3 regions of the Paenibacillus sp. FSL H8-0175 genome follow, and region 3 is predicted to be linked to each of the others. Evidence: riboswitches for the same ligand, from Rfam matches in the RefSeq annotation. Region 3 holds a riboswitch; each other region holds the start of a gene.

Region 1 (6,498 bases), 400 kb from region 3:
GCTTTATATAATCTTGGCTCTACTAAATCTCCAGAGACCTTATGGGAGCCTGCTGCCAGTGGTGAAAGCTTCTATGTAGATTTGGGGCAGAGTAAACCATTGGAACGGGTCAATATCTTTGGTGGCGTGGGAACGGGTAAGTTCAAGCTGGAATTCAGCGACAATCCTGAGGTCTGGAGCAGTCCGATGGATGTCAGTGAGGATGTCGGGAATGTCTTCATCTGGAAAAGCCAACCCCTGAACGTTACAGCGAGATATGTGAAGTTAACAGTTACCTCTCCAGGGTTCACTTTGAACGAAATGGCCTTTTATGAGCAGGGGGGAGAAAGAATCCCCCTTCCTATTGCCGGTGTGACACCGGATGCTAACGCAGTACCTAAAAGAGGAGCAGCGGCCAATCTTTTTGACGAGCAGGCGCTCATTCCGGAATATTCTAACTTTATGAATAGCACTTATTTTGACGAGATCTATCATGCGCGAACAGCTTATGAATATACACACGGGATAGTGCCTTACGAGAATACGCATCCACCGCTTGGCAAGCTTTTGATTGCCATAGGTATGGAGCTGTTCGGAGTCAATCCATTCGGCTGGCGTATTATCGGAACCTTGTTCGGAGTTGCCATGTTACCTCTTATATATGTAATGGCGCTGCGTTTGTTTAAGAAAAGCAAATACGCCGCCCTCGCGGCAGGATTGTTTGCGCTGGATTTCATGCATTTCACACAGACAAGAATCTCCACGATTGACGTATACGGAGTATTCTTCATTATGTTGATGTTCTATTTTATGCAGCGGTATTACACAATGAATTTCTACAAGCAGCCTTTAAGAAAAACATTAATTCCGTTATTCTGGTCTGGCTTATTCTTCGGAATCGGCGTAGCTTCGAAATGGATTGTGCTCTATGGAGGAGCAGGGCTGGCCATTATGCTGGCTATCTCCCTTTTTGAACGCTACAGAGAATACCAAGCCTCCGGACGCCTGCTGGCAGAGGGGAAGATTAAAGACAAGGAATTGCTGGGCACCTGTCGTGAAGCAGTAGATTCTTTTTGGAAAAAGACTATTATTACGTTGGCTAGTTGTATCGGGTTCTTTGTAATTATTCCAGTAATTATTTATAGCTTATCTTTTGTGCCGGGGTTATCTGCATCAGCAGAGGGCTTCACTATAAAAGGTTTGATTGATTCCCAAAAGAATATGTACAACTACCACAGCCAGCTTGTAGCTACACATCCTTTTGCTTCCTCATGGTGGCAATGGCCGTTTATGAAGAGACCGGTCTGGTTCTTTAGCGGCGGTGAAGGTTTGCCGGAAGGTCAGGTCAGCAGTATAGTGACTATGGGGAATCCGCTTATCTGGTGGACGGGTATTTTTGCGATGTTGGCAACGCTGTGGATTACGCTGAAACGTAAAGATAAGAACCTCTACATGATCTGGATCGCCTTCTTCTCGCAATATGTTCCGTGGATGCTTGTCCCAAGAGAAACATTTATTTACCATTATTTTGCTATGGTGCCATTTATGATTCTTGGTATTGTATATATAATGAAGTTGCTGGATAGTAAATTCCCTGAGGCCCGTTACGTACAGTATGTCTATGTAGCTGTTGCTTTGCTGCTCTTTATTGCTTTCTACCCGGTACTGTCAGGGATGCAGGTCAGTGGAGATTACGTGAAAGATATGCTGCGTTGGTTCCCAACTTGGGTTTTCTAGGATTTAATAAAAATCTATAAAATAAGTTTATGCATGCAGCGTTATTATGAAGTGTAGATGGATGTAACGCTCCAAAAAGCTTGTAGGAGGAATAAAGGTGAAAGCCAGATATAGTGTGATTGTACCCATGTTCAATGAGGAGCAAGTAATTAGCCATACTTATGAACGTTTGAAAAAAGTAATGGACGAGTGCGGCGATACTTATGAGCTGGTCTTTGTCAATGACGGCAGTCGTGATCGTTCCGCCCAGATGATTCGGGAGATCTGTGAACGAGACGAGCATGTCAAGCTGATTGACTTCTCGCGTAATTTCGGACATCAGGTAGCGATTACAGCTGGCATGGACTATGCCGAAGGTCAAGCGGTTGTTGTTATTGACGCTGATCTTCAGGATCCTCCGGAGGTCATTCTGCAAATGATCGAGAAGTGGAAAGAGGGCTACGACGTTGTATATGCGAAACGTCTGAAGCGCCACGGAGAAACGATGTTCAAAAAGGTCACCGCGAAGCTTTTTTACCGCCTGCTCAGCAGTATGACAAGTGTAGATATTCCTACGGATACAGGCGATTTCCGTCTTATTGACCGTAAGGTATGTGATGTCCTGCGGGGACTTAAAGAAAAGAACCGCTATGTCAGAGGTTTGGTGAGCTGGGTTGGCTTCAAGCAGACTATGGTGGAATATGAACGGGAAGAACGTTTTGCCGGAGAAACCAAATATCCGCTGAAGAAAATGATTCGTTTTGCGTTAGATGGCATCACCTCTTTTTCACATAAGCCGCTTAAGATTGCTACGTATATTGGATTCTTTCTTTCATTTTCTAGCTTTCTCTATTTATTTTTCGTCTTGTTCCAAAGGATATTTTTCACCTCCTGGACGGTTCCGGGCTGGGCTTCCATTGTAGGTGTCAATCTGCTCTTTAACGGTATTGTTCTGATGCTGTTGGGTGTGATTGGGGAGTATATCGGACGGATTTATGACGAGTCTAAAGATAGACCGCTATATATTGTTAGTGAGACTAAAGGCTACCAGAACGAAGAACAACTGGACCGCCGGAAGGACCACAATGATGTCAGATAAGAACTTGCGCGCTGCATTCATACAGTTCCTCAAATTTAATGCCGTAGGTTTGCTCAATACGCTTATTGATTTTGTGATTTTCACATTGTTGAATTCACTAGGGATGGTATACGCATTGGCGCAGGTGATCTCCTATAGTGCAGGCACGGCGAATAGCTTTATTTTGAATAAAAAAGTTACCTTTCGTGATCGCAACCGGGGGAATAAAGAAGGCTTCGACCGCGTACAGCTGGTCAAGTTTATCGTGCTGAATCTGGTAGTGCTCGGAATATCACTGTTGTTAATGCATCTGTTGACAGACAAACTAGGTATTCAAGTCTTGATCTCCAAGGTGCTGGTTACCTTTATCACGGTGATCATCAATTTCTTTGGAAGTCGTAAATGGGTATTTTAAACATTAATTTCAGGCAGAAGGAGTTGCTATGCTTAAAGGCAAGTAGCTGTTTCTGCTTGATTTGTATATAACCATAGAAACAATATACGGAGGTGAATAACATTGCGTAAATTCTCCTATCTACTCATACTGGCTGGGATACTTATCATGTTATATCCGACAGCTAACGAGTGGTACAACGACAGGCAGCAGGAGAAGTTATTAGAAACGGCTGAACTAAGCACTGCCGATAGTACTCCCCAGCCAGATCTAAAGAGCAGGTATGCTGAAGTTACTCAGCTGTTAGCAGAGGAATCGGTTCTGGATGCCCAGGCACAGCCCCAACCCCAAGAGACAGAAAAGCCTGAACCGGAGATTGAAGTCGGTGGCAAAGTAATCGCACTAATTGAAATCGATAAGATTGATTTGAAGCTGCCTGTATTAGAAGGGGCTACAAAAGCTAATATGAAACATGCTGCAGCCCATATGAAAGAAACGGCACCCCTTGGAGAGATCGGGAATGCTGCAATCGCGGCGCATCGGGCTAGAACTACGGGGCGTTTGTTTAACAGATTGAATGAGGTTGTTGTGGGGGATGTTATCACGGTAAAGACTAGTGATCAGGTGTTTAACTATGAGGTATACGATATTTCTGTTGTAGATCCGAGTGATGTCTCCGTTCTTGACGGGAATGACAAGGATAAGATTCTTACTCTGATTACATGTGATCCGCTAGTGAATCCAACGCATCGGCTGATTGTTCATGCCAAATTAACAAAAGGAGAATAGTGAATGACAAGAAAACACAAATACCGGGAGATATTTATAAAATAATGGGTAATCTAGTAAATTAGGTCTTGTTCACAACTATAAATATGATAGTATTATACTATGAAAGCTAAACACGATAACGGCAAACCTTCCGAAAGGTAGGGACGCAAAGCTAAAGGGCCTTTTCCCGAAAGGATGGCAGCCAGCTACCGAATGAAGAGGCTTTTTTTGTTTGTTTCAAATGGATTCTATCAATTATATCTAGTAAAGCTAGAACAGATAGAGCTTATACGATAACGGCAAACCTATCGAAAGGTAGGGACGCAAAGCTAAAGGGCCTTCCCGAAAGGATGGCAGCCAGCTACCGAAAGGAGTTTTATCCGTGAAAAAGGTTTATTTTATGCTGGTGGCGTTGTTCGTCCTAATGACTTCAGTTCCGGTAAGTACAGCTCAAGCTGCAAGTGCAGATGCCAGCTGGTTGATTACATCCAAAGTGGCTCAAGGTGTTATTGGTATTAACTATGATATTCCGAAAGATAAAAGAATCAAACTCATGATCACCAAAGATAACAGCAGCTATACATATAACTTGTATGCTTCTGGACAAGCTGAGGACTTCCCTTTGCAACAAGGAAATGGGACGTATAAGGTTTCTGTTCTGGAGAACACAACCGGCAATAAATACAAAGCATTATATTCCGAAGTAGTAGACGTAACCATGAGTGACTCGAATTCCGTATATTTGGGCTCCGTACAGAATGTGAAATGGAGTTCTTCTGATAAAGCGATTGTCAAAGCTAAACAATTAGTACAAGGCAAAACAACAGACGAAGAGAAAGTTAAAGCGATCTATAACTATGTAGTTGCGAATGTACAATATGATTACTCTCTTGCTAATAGTGTAACTACTGATTATATTCCAAGCATCGATAAGACATTGACTACTAAAAAAGGGATTTGCTATGATTACGCTTCTCTTTTTGCCGCAATGCTGCGGAGTGTAGATGTTCCTGCTAAGTTGGTAATGGGGAATACAAGCTACGTTACGCAATATCATGCATGGAACGAAGTGTTGCTTAATGGGAAGTGGGTTACCATTGATACTACAGTGGATGCAGGACTTGCAAAGAGTGATAAGAAAACCGATTTAATTAAAGCCTCAAGCAAATATACTGCGGCAAAATACTATTAAGTTCGTCCCTAGAAACATAACTCTATTAAATAAACAACTGGCTTAATTATTAAGCCAGTTGTTTATTTTTATATTAGGGGTTGCTTTTCTATTAATAGTTGGGGTATTATAGGTAAGCGTTGTTAGACAGCGTACAGGCGATATAGACGAGGCTGATAAAAAGCTTCGAAAAATAAAGCTTGCATTTCTGAAAACAACATGATATATTATAAGAGTTGCTGCTGAGACATTAAACGGCGCCAACGAGAACTTGATCTTTGAAAACTGAACAACGAGTGAGTAGGAAATCACGCAAGTGAAATCCAAAATTAGAGAATTAATTTTCTCGTCAGATGTTTCAAAATGAGCATATCGCTCTTTTCAATACTAATTGGAGAGTTTGATCCTGGCTCAGGACGAACGCTGGCGGCGTGCCTAATACATGCAAGTCGAGCGGAGTTATTTTGAAAGCTTGCTTTCAAAATAACTTAGCGGCGGACGGGTGAGTAACACGTAGGCAACCTGCCCTTCAGACTGGGATAACTACCGGAAACGGTAGCTAATACCGGATAATTTCTTTTTTCTCCTGAGAGAAGAATGAAAGACGGAGCAATCTGTCACTGAGGGATGGGCCTGCGGCGCATTAGCTAGTTGGTGGGGTAACGGCCCACCAAGGCGACGATGCGTAGCCGACCTGAGAGGGTGAACGGCCACACTGGGACTGAGACACGGCCCAGACTCCTACGGGAGGCAGCAGTAGGGAATCTTCCGCAATGGGCGAAAGCCTGACGGAGCAACGCCGCGTGAGTGATGAAGGTTTTCGGATCGTAAAGCTCTGTTGCCAGGGAAGAACGTCCGGTAGAGTAACTGCTACCGGAGTGACGGTACCTGAGAAGAAAGCCCCGGCTAACTACGTGCCAGCAGCCGCGGTAATACGTAGGGGGCAAGCGTTGTCCGGAATTATTGGGCGTAAAGCGCGCGCAGGCGGCTATTTAAGTCTGGTGTTTAAACCTTGGGCTCAACCTGAGGTCGCACTGGAAACTGGGTGGCTTGAGTACAGAAGAGGAAAGTGGAATTCCACGTGTAGCGGTGAAATGCGTAGATATGTGGAGGAACACCAGTGGCGAAGGCGACTTTCTGGGCTGTAACTGACGCTGAGGCGCGAAAGCGTGGGGAGCAAACAGGATTAGATACCCTGGTAGTCCACGCCGTAAACGATGAGTGCTAGGTGTTAGGGGTTTCGATACCCTTGGTGCCGAAGTTAACACAGTAAGCACTCCGCCTGGGGAGTACGGTCGCAAGACTGAAACTCAAAGGAATTGACGGGGACCCGCACAAGCAGTGGAGTATGTGGTTTAATTCGAAGCAACGCGAAGAACCTTACCAGGT
Region 2 (6,498 bases), 1.3 Mb from region 3:
TTTTGAATTGTTCTGGATCCGTGGTCTTGGTCATAAAAGGAATCTTTTCTAAACCTTCGAAGCGGATCAATGGCGCTTTCCCTTGTTCCTCTGCTGTATAGGGATTTACGATATAAACGGTGCCGCCCTTAGTCACTTCATGTGCATAATAACTATTCATAGCAAATTCAGGAACGGTTATAATGTTCTTACCTGGACGCAATTGCACACCTCTAGCCCAAACATTCCAAGCGGCCTCTTGTTGAGAAAAGACTAAAGAAGGTAGCTTATCGTTAGAAGCTGCATCCACATAAACGTTGATCGTATCTCCAGGCATTGCAACGAGACCTGTAGGCTGGTTGTTCGTACCAAAACCAATTCTCAGGTTTTCCTGCGCATGCTTTTTCATATCTCCACGTTGTTCCGCCTCAATGATGGTGCCTTCGGTTTGAACTTCACCATTCACTAGCCTCTTAGCTAAATCCAAAGAATCTTTCAGGATTGGATAGAGCGGATGTACTTTTGCCGCTTCTTCTAATTCGTTGATTGCTTCGACGCTATTATAAGCAGGCACAACCGCACTCATCGTTCCATCTGTGAAAATACCATTTACAGCTTCGCTTACTTTATCTTCTGTATAAAATCTAAATTCAGCCGCAAAAGGTCTGTTGATATTAGCTTTTGTGAACTTAAATTTTAATCTTTTAAACTTCGTCGGTTCGAATTTAAATTCCAGAAAGTCATTGGTACTAATCGCGGTTCCGCTAGATACAAGTTGGAAGGTCTCTCCTTTACTCGTCTCTGATGCATAGATTTCAAAAGCCTCTGGGAATCCTTTGCGGTTATCTCTAGCCAAAAAAGCCACTCTGTCCAGCACTTCCGCTTGCGCTAGTTCAAACACGACTTCATTCGTGAAGCTTGCATCATTGTTTTTGTTCGTTTCCCAATGCGTAGTGGGCTGGTCATCCAGCATATATTCAGGCTTCGTACCTGGGTAGCTTCCACCGTTCACCGTTACTTTTGATACGTTTGCATTCGGCATTCTATAAGCTTGGCTATAGGCATTTTCATAGGCTGTTCCATACCCTTTTAGCTTCGAAACCTTGGCTGCCGTTGCCTCTACCTGATGGTTCTTCAAAAGGATCTTTGCATTCTCTATCTCTTCTTTAAACTGCGCATACAGTGGATGTGCCTGCACTTCATTCTCTAAAGCTGTTAATTTCTCTGTCGTATTAAAGGCAGCACTAACTTGGCTCAAGGTATCATCTGTAAATAATTTTTTCATTTTAGCAGAGACACTATCCTCTTTATAAAAAGAAAACTCAGCCGCACTCGCCCAATCTTGGTTCGCTTTTTTGAAGACAAATTTAAGTCTCTTAAAAGCCGTAGGTGCGAACTGAATCTCCACTACATCACCGGTTGAGCCTGTATATTCTCCAGAAGACACGAGCGTAAAATCACCCGCATCGGTAGTGGAGCCGTAGATATCAAATTCTTGAGCAAAACCTTTACCTTTCGCACCGGATTGCCTAGCCGCGTATACCATTCTATTTAATTCAGTGGACTCATTGAAAACAAACACAACCTCATTCGTAAACGTTGAACTATTCGGTTTGCCAGTCTCCCAATGCGTGCTCATATCCCCATCCATAGCCTTAGCTATAGGCGAGCCTGAGTAGTTGCCACCGTTATTTGTGATGGATTTAATATTTGCTGGATTCATTCTAAAAACCTCATTATAGGCATTTAGAGCATCCTTGCCGTACAGCTCAAACGGAATAACCGAGGCGTTGCTTAATAAGTTAACCTTACTTTGCGCCACTGTTTTTGTTACATTTACCTTGCTTGCCTCACTTGCTAAAGCATAACCTGCCTCACTCGAAAAACTGGCCAACATGGCCGCCGATGTAGCGATCGCAATCATTTTCTTCATCTCTTCTTACCCCCAGATGTCATATGAATCTCTCCAGTGCCCAAAAATGGGCACAAAAAAAACTACCCCAAAAGAGTAGCTTGATTGCGTATAAAGTCGCCTAAAAATTAAGACTTAATTTTTATTAAACCTTAACAAGCATAAACGCCTTCGGCGTCCTTATAAGGACGGTAAGCGTTTAAGCGAGAAATATAAGATATTAAGTATAGTTTTATAACTTATACTTTCTTATATTTTAACAAAAAGCGTTACGCACTCTTTGGCAGCTGGCTGACAATAGTTATGATAACCTTAGTCCCTATAGCTTTGCGTCCCTACATTTCCATAGGTTTGCCTATGAAGTTTCGAATACATTCAAAGAGTAACATAAGCCTAGATCTGATCGCATGATTAATTGGTATGAAATGAGTATAGGTAATTGCAATTAGTTTTTCTTATGTGATAGATATTATTTATCGACTATCCCGGAAGAGAAGGACATCCTTTAGGACTGTAGGTCTACTTAACTCTCCGATCCAAACAAACCCCGGAACCAATTCCACACATCGCCCGTGACGGGAATTAATCCGAAACCATGTTCGCCAACTACGATTACACCATATGCCCATTGTCCGATAGCTATGGCACCCCCAGCGATCCTGCCTATCGCTATCGCACCAAACGCCGTATCCCCTATGGCGATGGCCCCCAACGCTTTTTCCGCGATTGCGATCGCTCCTACAGCCACGCCTGCAATCGCAATCGCTCCCACTGCGAAGCCAAGCCAGCTAAGTGCTATTGCTCCGATCGCTAACCACATTCCCAGTGATATTGCTCCTAAGGATAATACGCCCACGCTTATCGCACCTATGGAAATCAAGCCAACAGCTACATCTCCAATAGCGATTAATCCAACGGCTGTCTTCACACGGGGTTTACCTCCACGGCCATACGCTTGACCTGAGTATCGCCCTAGATTACTGCGAATACTGATGACCGGAAATGAGGGAGAAGGCCATTGATAATCAATCTCTCGTCCATCAAAGCCCCTAGAATCCGCCCAGCGCGTTACAAATTGATGCCATTTCATATCTATCCCGTCCCCCTTTTCAAATTACCTAAATTATACAACCCCGGGGGTTGGCTGTACTCAGACTCTGACCTGAAATTCATCTCATCCTCTGGACGGATATATACTCATTAGGATTACTGTTTGGGAATAGGATCAGGCTTTCCAAATAAATAGCCCTGAAACAACTGATAACCACTCTGCTTAAGCCATTCAAAGTCCTCTCTAAACTCCACACCTTCTGCTAAAGGAACGGATTGGATTTCTAAAGCTTTTTCTAAAAATTGCTTTGCTATTTTCTGTTTGTTCAGATCGCTGGACACACCCTGAACATATTTCATATCCAGCTTCATGTAATGGGGTTTAAGCTCCAATAACATCTCGATCGTGCTGAAGCCCTCACCAACATCATCTAAAGCGTATTCAAATCCCCGATCCTTGTAATATGTCAAAATAGCTTTCAAATGAGCGAGATCATCCACTTTCTCCGTCTCAACAACTTCAAAGACAAAAAGAGAAGGATCGACGCCTAATTGATTGGCCAGTTCAACGGTTGATCTTAAGCAGAACTCTGGAGCGTAGATCGACGTTGGGATAAAATTAATAAACGTTTTTTTATTTAAGGGTGCAGCATATTTTACAGCCGTCATTCTACATAACCGGTCTAAAGCATATAAACGCCCACGATTCCGTGCCGCCGCAAAAATCTCATTAGGATAGATAAGAGATCCGTCTTCTTTTTTAAATCTGGATAGGAGCTCGTATGCAAAAATCTCTTCCCTTACGTTCACAATCGGTTGGAAGTAGCAAGTAACAAGACCCTTAGTGATAACCTCATCAATCCACTCCATATCAAGTACAGTGGGTAATTCGGATAGAGGTCTCCATGTTTGGTCATCTATACGGAATTCAACCTGCTCCGACTCCATATGGTCATTACAGAAATCCAGAAAATCCCGCACCCCAGCCTCCTTAATTGTAATCACATTTTCTTCCACCTTATGTATCGTATTACTTCTACTCAAGTGATGAATAACCTCAGGTAAAACCCTAAGATTAAGCTCACCATGAGCCTTGATTTGAAAATTCAGCTCTCTTACTACACAATGATTACAAGCCACATTCATAACCCCTTTAATAATCGATTCTCTGAAAAAGATCCCGGAACGGCTCTTCTCAATCGAAATCCGTATACTCCAGTAAATACGCCGGGTCTAACACGGTGATCTGCTGATGTTGAATCTCAATAATCTTTTGTTCTTGCAGATCTTTTAGCACAAGGGTAGCCGTCTCCCTTAACGTTCCGATCATATCACGCGCTCTCGCATCATGAAATTTCATTTCATATAATAACCGATTCGATAAAAATAAACGCTCCATTTGCAGCAGCATCAATTGATCCTTAATCAACGGGTAATCGGCAACCATCTGCTTAAAAGGCTCATGTTTAATCTCAAATAATACAGTATCATTCATAGCCACCGCAGACAGCACTCTTATATTGGAGGGATGGATCACTTCCAGATCGCCATAATCCCCGAATAGATAATGTAGGCATGATCCACATTCCATAGTTTTGTATGCCAACATACTGATAATAAATCATCATCCTGTTATATTCTATCGTAACGTTGTCACATAGGCTTGATGCCAATACGATTTACATAAGAGATCCATTCAAGAAATTCCGAATTCCCTTTTACAGCTTGAAGGGAACAGACATTTTAGAGCAATTATAGCAAAGAGGATGTATCGTTTATAAATAACAAAAAAAGCCTCCAATTAAAGAAGCTTTTCACTCAAATCCATAATATGCGTAACGCGATTTCTCCCCTGTTCTTTAGAAACGTAAAGCGCTTGATCAGCTTTTTCCAGAAGAGTGATGTCTGTATCGGTTGCTTCAAAGGTAGCTATGCCAATGCTTACCGTAATGCTGCCAATCTCCCAAGTGGAGCTGGCTATGAATTGTCGTAGACTCTCAGCTATAGCCGTGGCATCCGATGAATCTGTATTAGGCAGCAGAAGGATAAACTCCTCACCACCATACCTAGCTACGATATCTTCTTTACGAGATTGGGACTTCAGGATACTCGCCAATTTCTCCAGGACATAATCACCCATCTGATGACCGTAGGTGTCATTCACATTTTTAAAGTGATCAATATCTAGAATACATAACGAAAAAGGCGCCTGATCACGGTGATACGCTGCAATCTGTTCTTCCAGCTTTTCTTGCAGGAACCTTCTATTCTTTAATCCAGTAAGCTTGTCTGTAGTAGATAGCTCTACTAAAACGGCATTCATCTCCAGTAATTCAGCTTGCTTTTGCTCGATTTCCAGGTGGATTTGTTTGAGCTTTGCCAGCGCCTGATCTTTTTCCCAATATGCCTCTTCTATTTGCTTCTTCGCAGATCGTAACTCTAGCTCATAATCAATACGTTTGCCCATCTGTACGAGAATACAATCAATGACCTCTACACCTTCACATTCAAGGCGTCTACCATTTAACAAGTAAGGCACGGCTTGCCCCTTGCTGTCCTTCAAATTGATAAATAGCTCTTCTACATGTCCATTCAGATTGATAAAAGGATAGAAGTATGAATGAAAAATAAGCTTGTTGGCTGTAGACATGATAGATTCAAAGTGTTTATTTACCAAATCAACCTGTTGATATCCCATCCCATCCAAAAAGGTTTGATTCACATCGAGGATCATTCCTTCATGGGTAATGGAAACATATCCGCATGGCGCATATTTTAACCGGTCATCCATTGTCTAAATATCCTTTCAACACCATAATCTTCTCCATCTCACCCAAGATACTCATTAATCAAAGTAATGGTCTCCTGGGGATGGCTAATATGTGGATAATGGCCCTTGGCCTCCATTAACCGGAACGTACTATTATTCATATGTCTATGTAAATATTCTCCTACTTCTATAGGAACGATACTATCATCCGAGCATTGCAATATGAGTGTAGGCACTGTCGCTTTAGGCAGATCTTCTCGATGATCCGAAAAAAATGTAACTTCCGCAAATTCTCTAGCGATAATAGGGTCGGCCGAAATAAAGCTTCGTTCCAGCTGTTTAGTCAACATTGGGTCAGGATTATTCATCGCAAGTGGAGCCATAAAGCTAGCCCAGCCCGCGAAATTCATCTCCATCATATCCAGAAGCTCAGTAATATCACTTTTTTCGAAGCCCCCGAAATAAGCATCTCCCTCATTTAAATAACGTGGGGAAGGTCCGATCATAATCATTTTATTAAAATAATCCGGCCGCTCGATTGAAGCAAGCAAACCGATCATAGAGCTAATAGAATGGCCTATAAAAATAAGATCCTTGAGTTCAAATGTTTCGATAACATCTAGTACATCCTGTACATAACCATGGAGAGTATGATATTTATCCGATGTATATGCGCTTAAATCTGAATGGCCTGAGCCTACATAATCAAATAGAACGATTCGATACTTTTTCTCAAATGATGGCGTGATAAACTGCCACATGCTTTGATCACACCCAAATCCATGCG
Region 3 (6,498 bases):
TCTGTGGTGGCAATTAGTCTTGCTCTTGTAGTTGCAGTTGTTCTTGCAGTTGCAGCTGCCTCCCCCGGAGCAGAAGCAAATCTTTAGAAAAACGTGCTTGCTTCCGGCTGGTACAGTCCGGTACGCACGGATCAAGTATTAAGAAGAAGTTGGTTAGGTGAAGAACGGAAAGGGAATTTGGAACTGTAGAAACGGAGTGTTCGCCCGAAAGATTTCCGTAGGAAAGCTAGCTTCGAAAGCATATGCTATCCTCGGATTTCTACCGCGAGAAGCGGTTCAATCAGGAAATCTGAGGATAACAGCGATCGGAAGTCCAAAATCCCTTGGAGTGGTTTCTACCTAACAAATTTTTTTAGTGCATCCGCTCGAAATAAGGCTAAGTGGAAGCTGACGTTTTGATAACAATTCAAATATGCTCGATTTCCATAATTCAAGGAGGGTTCATTCTATGAAAATGGTACTTCTATCAGGCGGTTCAGGTAAACGGTTATGGCCGTTGTCCAACGACTCACGTTCAAAGCAATTTCTAAAGGTACTTGAAAGCCCTCAAGGTGAACCAGAATCCATGGTACAACGTGTCTGGAGACAGCTGGAGGAAGCAGGGATGGCAGAATCATCTTATCTGGCCACCGGCCGCGGCCAAGTAGAAATGATACAAAGCCAACTGGGAAGTCATGTGCCGATTATCGTTGAACCGGAGCGTCGGGATACTTTTCCGGCTATCGCCTTAACAGCTACCTATCTTTATTCAGTGGCAGGTGTTTCTCCAGCGGAGACGGTAGCAATATTGCCTGTTGACCCTTATGTAGAAGCATCCTTTTTCGATACCATAGCTATGCTTGAGGAGACCATGCTGGAAAGTGGAGCAAATCTGGCTCTAATGGGTGTTGTTCCTGAACATGCCTCAGAGAAATACGGATATATTATTCCTACCACCGAAGAGGCGGGGGAAAATGGTTTTATGAAGGTGAGTCACTTTCAAGAGAAACCAGACCGCATACAAGCAGAACAGCTCATCGAACAAAATGCCTTGTGGAATTGCGGAGTGTTTGCCTTCCGCTTAGGGTACTTGTTAGATATTTTGCAGCGTAAAGGGTTGCCTTTAGGATATGAAGAATTGCAGAAGCAGTATAAGCTATTGTCTTCCATCAGCTTTGATTATGAAGTGGTGGAGAAAGAAGAACATATTGTGGTGCAGCCGTATGATGGATTCTGGAAGGATCTTGGAACGTGGAATACGCTGACAGAGGAAATGAGCAGCAAGCATGTAGGAAAAGGTTTTGTGACGGCGGATTCTGAGGGGACTTGCTTGATTAATGAGCTGGACATTCCGATAACGGTAATTGGTGCGAAGGATCTGATCATTGCGGCTAGCCCGGATGGAATTCTAGTTACCCATAAAGCTGAGAGCCCACGGATTAAAGAAGTGCTGAAGACCTTTGAACAAAGACCGATGTACGAGGAACGCCGTTGGGGTCATTACAAAGTTATTGATTATGTGAAATATGATGAAGGCAATGAAGTGCTGACCAAACGGATTTTTATATCCGAGGGGAATAATATCAGCTATCAATTACATCGCAAGCGTAGTGAAATTTGGACAATCGTCAGCGGCGAAGCTAGTATTGTGCTGAATGAGAAAAAACATAATGTGAAGGCTGGGGACGTGGTACGTATACCGGAAGGAACGAAGCACGCGATCCTTGCTTTGACGGATGTTGAGTTTATAGAGGTACAGACGGGGTCTGAATTAGTAGAAGAAGATAACATACGTATTACTTTAGACTGGAATGATATAGAACTACAACAATTCATTTCATAGGTCTAACCTATCTATTTAACCAATTCAAATTTTCTTGAAACAGGTAAATTGACTCAATTATCAAAAAAAGTCATAAAAACACTAAATATATCATTAATTGTCGTCGATACTTACGGTAAGAGAGATTATTTCTCTTAAATTGAAAAGGCAAACCTATCGAAAGGTAGGGACGCAAAGCTATAGGGCCTTCGAAAGAGTGGCAGCCTGGCTACCGAAAGGGAGATTATTTTGAAAGCTTACCGTACGTATCGATTGTTTGGTGCATTTCTGTCACTCGTCCTGTTTCTGACTGCACTTCCGCTTGCTGTTGGAATTTCGCCGTCTGTTGTCATAGCTGCTTCAAATTCTGGAACGCCAGTTACCCCAGGTGCCTCACCTGAAGCCGTAAAGCTGCTTAACTATTTTTACTCGATCTCAGGAAAAGGTATTATTGCCGGTCAACATGACTATTTAGAAAGTCCAGATGAAATTAACAATATGCTGAAGGGAACCAGCGGACAATATGCGGCTCTTCACGGTTATGAAATGGGTGCGATCAGTGGCCAGTCCGAAGCAACGATGGCTTGGCAACGTCAAAATGTGGTGAATAGCGCCATCAACTGGAATAAAGCGGGCGGGATCGTAGCTATGACTTTTCATGCTAACCTGCCGGGCACCTCTTATGACTGGGATAATGTGAAAAAAACACTTAGCCAGAGTGAGTTCGATAGTTACGTTACACCGGGTACCAAGCAATATAACAATCTGATCGCTGAGCTTGATAAGGTGGCCGTCTCTTTAAAAAGCTTGCGCGATGCCAATGTTCCGGTGCTTTGGAGACCCTATCATGAAATGAACGGGAACTGGTTCTGGTGGGGGAAGAAAAATAACTTTTCTACACTATGGAATATTATGTATGACCGTTTTGTTAACGTTCATAAATTAAATAATTTGTTATGGGTATGGAGTCCGAATGCTCCCAATGTTTGGTCAGATCCTTATGCGCTAACTTATCCAGGTGCTGATAAAGTAGATATTCTGGCAGCAGATATATACGAAAATGATTACCAGCAAAAATACTATGACAGCTTATTGAGTCTAGCCGCAGGCAAACCGATTGCGATCGGGGAAAATGGTGAAATGCCTAATCTGGAGAAGCTTCAGCAATCGCAAAGTAAATGGACGTATATGATGAGCTGGGGAAAAATGCTTTACGAGAATAACAGTGCAGACACAATCAAAACATTTATGAATAGCAACTATACCCTGACCAGAGATAAATTAAATACTGGTCTGGCACCGACACCTAGCGCCGCACCAGCGCCGGCACCTTCTGAAGAAGAGGGGGAGGCAGCAATTCCTCTCGCGAAGGGGCTTGCAGGAGAGTATTACAACAACATGCAATTGTCGGGAGCAGCAGCTCTTAACAGAACTGATGCAATAATCGATTTCAATTGGCGGCAAGGCTCCCCGGATGCCGCCCTCGGGATTGATCGGTTCTCCATACGTTGGAGCGGTAAAATTAAGCCATTATATAATGAGCAATATACATTTTACACTACCTCAGATGATGGTATCCGTGTCTGGGTGAATGGGGAATCCGTGATTGATAGTTGGACTAAGCAAAGTGGTACTGAGCGTAAGGGCACTATAACGCTGAAGGCTGGCCAGCTATATGATATCAAGGTGGAGTATTACGAGAATGAAGGCGATGCGAGAGTCCGCTTGATGTGGGAAAGTGCTAGTCAAGCTAAAGAGACAGTTCCAGCAAGTGCACTTTTTCTTCCGGATGTCTCCTGATTGATGAAAATTAAAGGTCGATCCTTAGTGGCTCTGCGTTATTGCAGAGCTACTAAGCTATAGTCCTCATTAGGTCAGAAGACGATTGTCCGATAACAGGTATGTTTTTAACACCTGTGGAGGCAGTACAGCTACCGAAAGGAGGATTTATTTGCGTAAATATTATAAGAAAAACAGATTGTTGTTTACTATGTTACCGGTCTTTATTATTTTTTCCTTGCTGCCTTGGGGAGAGGTTAAAAGTCTTCCGAAGGCTATGAGTGTTTCTTCCTCCCTACCTCCAGCTATACCAAGTAATCCTTCGGCTTCTGAAGAAGCCAAGCAACTGCTAAGTAATTTGGTAAATCTACGTGGCAAAGGGATCTTGTCCGGCCAGCATGATTATCTAGAAAGTCCAGATGAACTGGTTCATAAGCTGAAGAATACTTCGGGACAAAATGCTGTTCTACATGGTTATGAATTAGGGGCGATTAATAATCAATCCGAAGAGACGATCGCAGAACAGCGGCAAGCTGTTATAGACAGTGCAATTGAATGGCATCAAGAGGGTGGCATTGTAGCGATGACCTTCCATCAGAGCTTACCGGGAACCTCTCCAGAGTGGTCCAATGTAAACAGAAGTCTCAGTCAAGAGAAATTTAATGCTTATGTTACACCTGGGACAGCTCAGTATAAGAGGCTAATCTCAGATCTAGACGAGGTTGCTGGATATTTGGGTCAGCTGCGTGATGCCGGAGTTCCGGTCTTATGGCGACCTTACCATGAAATGAATGGTGGTTGGTTTTGGTGGGGGAAAAAGGACAATTTTTCAGAGCTGTGGAGTATTGTCTATGATCGTTTTGTAAACACACACAAGCTAAATAATCTACTGTGGGTGTGGAATCCGAATGCGCCGAATGAATGGTCAGATCCATATGCTGCATATTATCCCGGTGGGGATAAACTCGATGTTCTGGCTGCGGATATCTACAATAACGATTATAAACAGTCCTACTATGAGGATCTGCTCGCATTGGCCGAGGGTAAACCTATCGGAATCGGGGAGAGTGGGCAACTGCCGAACCCGGATATATTAACTGAGAAACAAAATAAATGGGTCTATATGATGACCTGGGGAAAATTACTGACAGAAAATAATACGCTACAGTCAATTAAAAGCTTTATGAAAGACTCGTTTATAGTATCAAGAGAGGACTATGTTCTCACAACAGGAGATCCTTCGATAGCACCCGTAACTCCGGTAACCCTAACGGGTTTAACTGGAGAATACTATAACAATACTGATTTAGAGGGAGAAGCGGTACTTATCCGCAATGACCGTAAGATTGATTTTAATTGGCATGGTGGGTCTCCTGCCTCAGAGATAAATGAAGATCACTTTTCTGTACGCTGGAAAGGGAAACTCAAACCCAAATTCAGTGAAAAATATACGATTTCGGCATCCTCTGATGATGGAGTCCGTGTCTGGATTTACGGAAAGCTGATCATCGACAATTGGAAAAATCAAAGTGCAACCCTTCATAAAGGAAGTATCCCACTCACAGCCGGAACGCTTTATGATATCCAAATTGAATATTATGAGAATGAAGGAGATGCCAATCTTCGTTTGCTATGGGAGAGTTCCAGCCAGAAGCAGCAGGTAATTCCACAAGGGGCATTGTTCCTTCCTTAATCTAATGAAATGATAGGGTAAGACATTCCGGAAGAAAGAGAGGACCTATGGATGGGAATAACGAGGAGAATATCTAATAGAAAAAATAAGATATCTGCAAACAAACCATTACTGTTATTACTAAAATTCGCCGCATTAACCGTCTTGTTTCTGTTGTCTGTCTCTGTCTTCGGAACGAATAGGACAAACGATTATAAGGTAGGTGCCAATATACCGAGACTATCTGCAGGAACTGATGCTGCAGCAGAAATACCGGATGGTACTGTGATCTGGAATCTGGGACAACATGATGGCTCAGCAGCTGAATTCGCTGCGAGTGGCACTTCTGGCAGCAAGAAGGAATTTAATGTTACTTCTTCGGTGCTCAAATCATCGGCTCTTCAGAGCTTGCCTGCAGGCTTGAATGGAAAGACCCAGCCGGAATTAACGATCACCTATCAGCTAAATAAGATCCCGGAGAATGGGGTCTTATTTAGCGTAGGTATTCTGGATGCTTATAAATCCGTGCCGCAAATGAGTGTGTTCTCCAATCATCAATTGTCGGGGATCATTCAAATTGCGGGCGTTGCTGGCACAGAAAGCGAATATAACTTTCAAAAGACCTATGAATTATATATTCCCAAGGAGCAATTGAAGATAGGAACGAATGAATTGAAGCTGCAAACGGTTCGCTGTTTATATTGCAGTGACAAAGAAGACGAATATTCCTGGTGGACTTGGGATAATCTCCGTTTAGAATCTCTTAACGCTCCAATTTCTGAGCCTATCCATGGCAGCTATACACTGACGGGAACAGTAGTGAATAATAAACAATTTTATTTCGATGAAGGTGCAGTTACGCACTTGCCTTATGTTATCAAATGGCTAGGGATGGCTTATAGCGGGAATGTGATGCGTACTAGCTGTGCCAGTGATGTCGGGAGATCCTGCTCGGATATGATGGAATATTACAAGGTATTGCAGGATTACAACATGCAGGCGGTTGCTTTGTATTTGCATACTGGTGATATTAAGCTTAAGGCAGATGGATCGTTGCCTGCTGACGCGGAGAAAAAGCTGACAGATTATTTTGAGCAATATAGCCCCTATTTTCAATATTATGAGGTAGATAATGAGCCGGGATTATTCAATCGTTCTAAGGCAGTGAACCTGGCGATTGCGGACTGGCTGAATAAAAAGGGCAAGCAAATCGCGCCCCATTTACAAACTGTTGCTCCGGGCTGGG

The links. Region 3 has a riboswitch for cyclic di-GMP ahead of MHH46_RS04970 (glycosyl hydrolase). Riboswitches for the same ligand answer to the same signal wherever they lie in the genome.
Region 1: linked by a shared signal. The riboswitch ahead of MHH46_RS03340 (transglutaminase family protein) and the one ahead of MHH46_RS04970 (glycosyl hydrolase) in region 3 are both predicted to bind cyclic di-GMP.
Region 2: linked by a shared signal. The riboswitch ahead of MHH46_RS31045 (NPCBM/NEW2 domain-containing protein) and the one ahead of MHH46_RS04970 (glycosyl hydrolase) in region 3 are both predicted to bind cyclic di-GMP.

Annotation. Positions count from the first base shown of each region.
Region 1 is NZ_CP150299.1:754,079-760,576, forward strand. It holds gene MHH46_RS03320 (phospholipid carrier-dependent glycosyltransferase) at 1-1,716, shown strand, start outside; gene MHH46_RS03325 (glycosyltransferase family 2 protein) at 1,814-2,794, shown strand; gene MHH46_RS03330 (GtrA family protein) at 2,781-3,188, shown strand; gene MHH46_RS03335 (class D sortase) at 3,291-3,956, shown strand; cyclic di-GMP riboswitch class I at 4,070-4,152, shown strand; cyclic di-GMP riboswitch class I at 4,227-4,307, shown strand; gene MHH46_RS03340 (transglutaminase family protein) at 4,321-5,130, shown strand; rRNA gene MHH46_RS03345 (16S ribosomal RNA) at 5,498-6,498, shown strand, end outside.
Region 2 is NZ_CP150299.1:7,000,585-7,007,082, forward strand. It holds gene MHH46_RS31045 (NPCBM/NEW2 domain-containing protein) at 1-1,912, opposite strand, end outside; cyclic di-GMP riboswitch class I at 2,171-2,257, opposite strand; gene MHH46_RS31050 (hypothetical protein) at 2,415-2,981, opposite strand; gene MHH46_RS31055 (EAL domain-containing protein) at 3,098-3,946, opposite strand; gene MHH46_RS31060 (Crp/Fnr family transcriptional regulator) at 4,137-4,550, opposite strand; gene MHH46_RS31065 (sensor domain-containing diguanylate cyclase) at 4,743-5,732, opposite strand; gene MHH46_RS31070 (alpha/beta fold hydrolase) at 5,771-6,498, opposite strand, start outside.
Region 3 is NZ_CP150299.1:1,157,987-1,164,484, forward strand. It holds gene MHH46_RS04965 (sugar phosphate nucleotidyltransferase) at 449-1,822, shown strand; cyclic di-GMP riboswitch class I at 1,959-2,038, shown strand; gene MHH46_RS04970 (glycosyl hydrolase) at 2,051-3,601, shown strand; gene MHH46_RS04975 (glycosyl hydrolase) at 3,753-5,273, shown strand; gene MHH46_RS04980 (discoidin domain-containing protein) at 5,325-6,498, shown strand, end outside.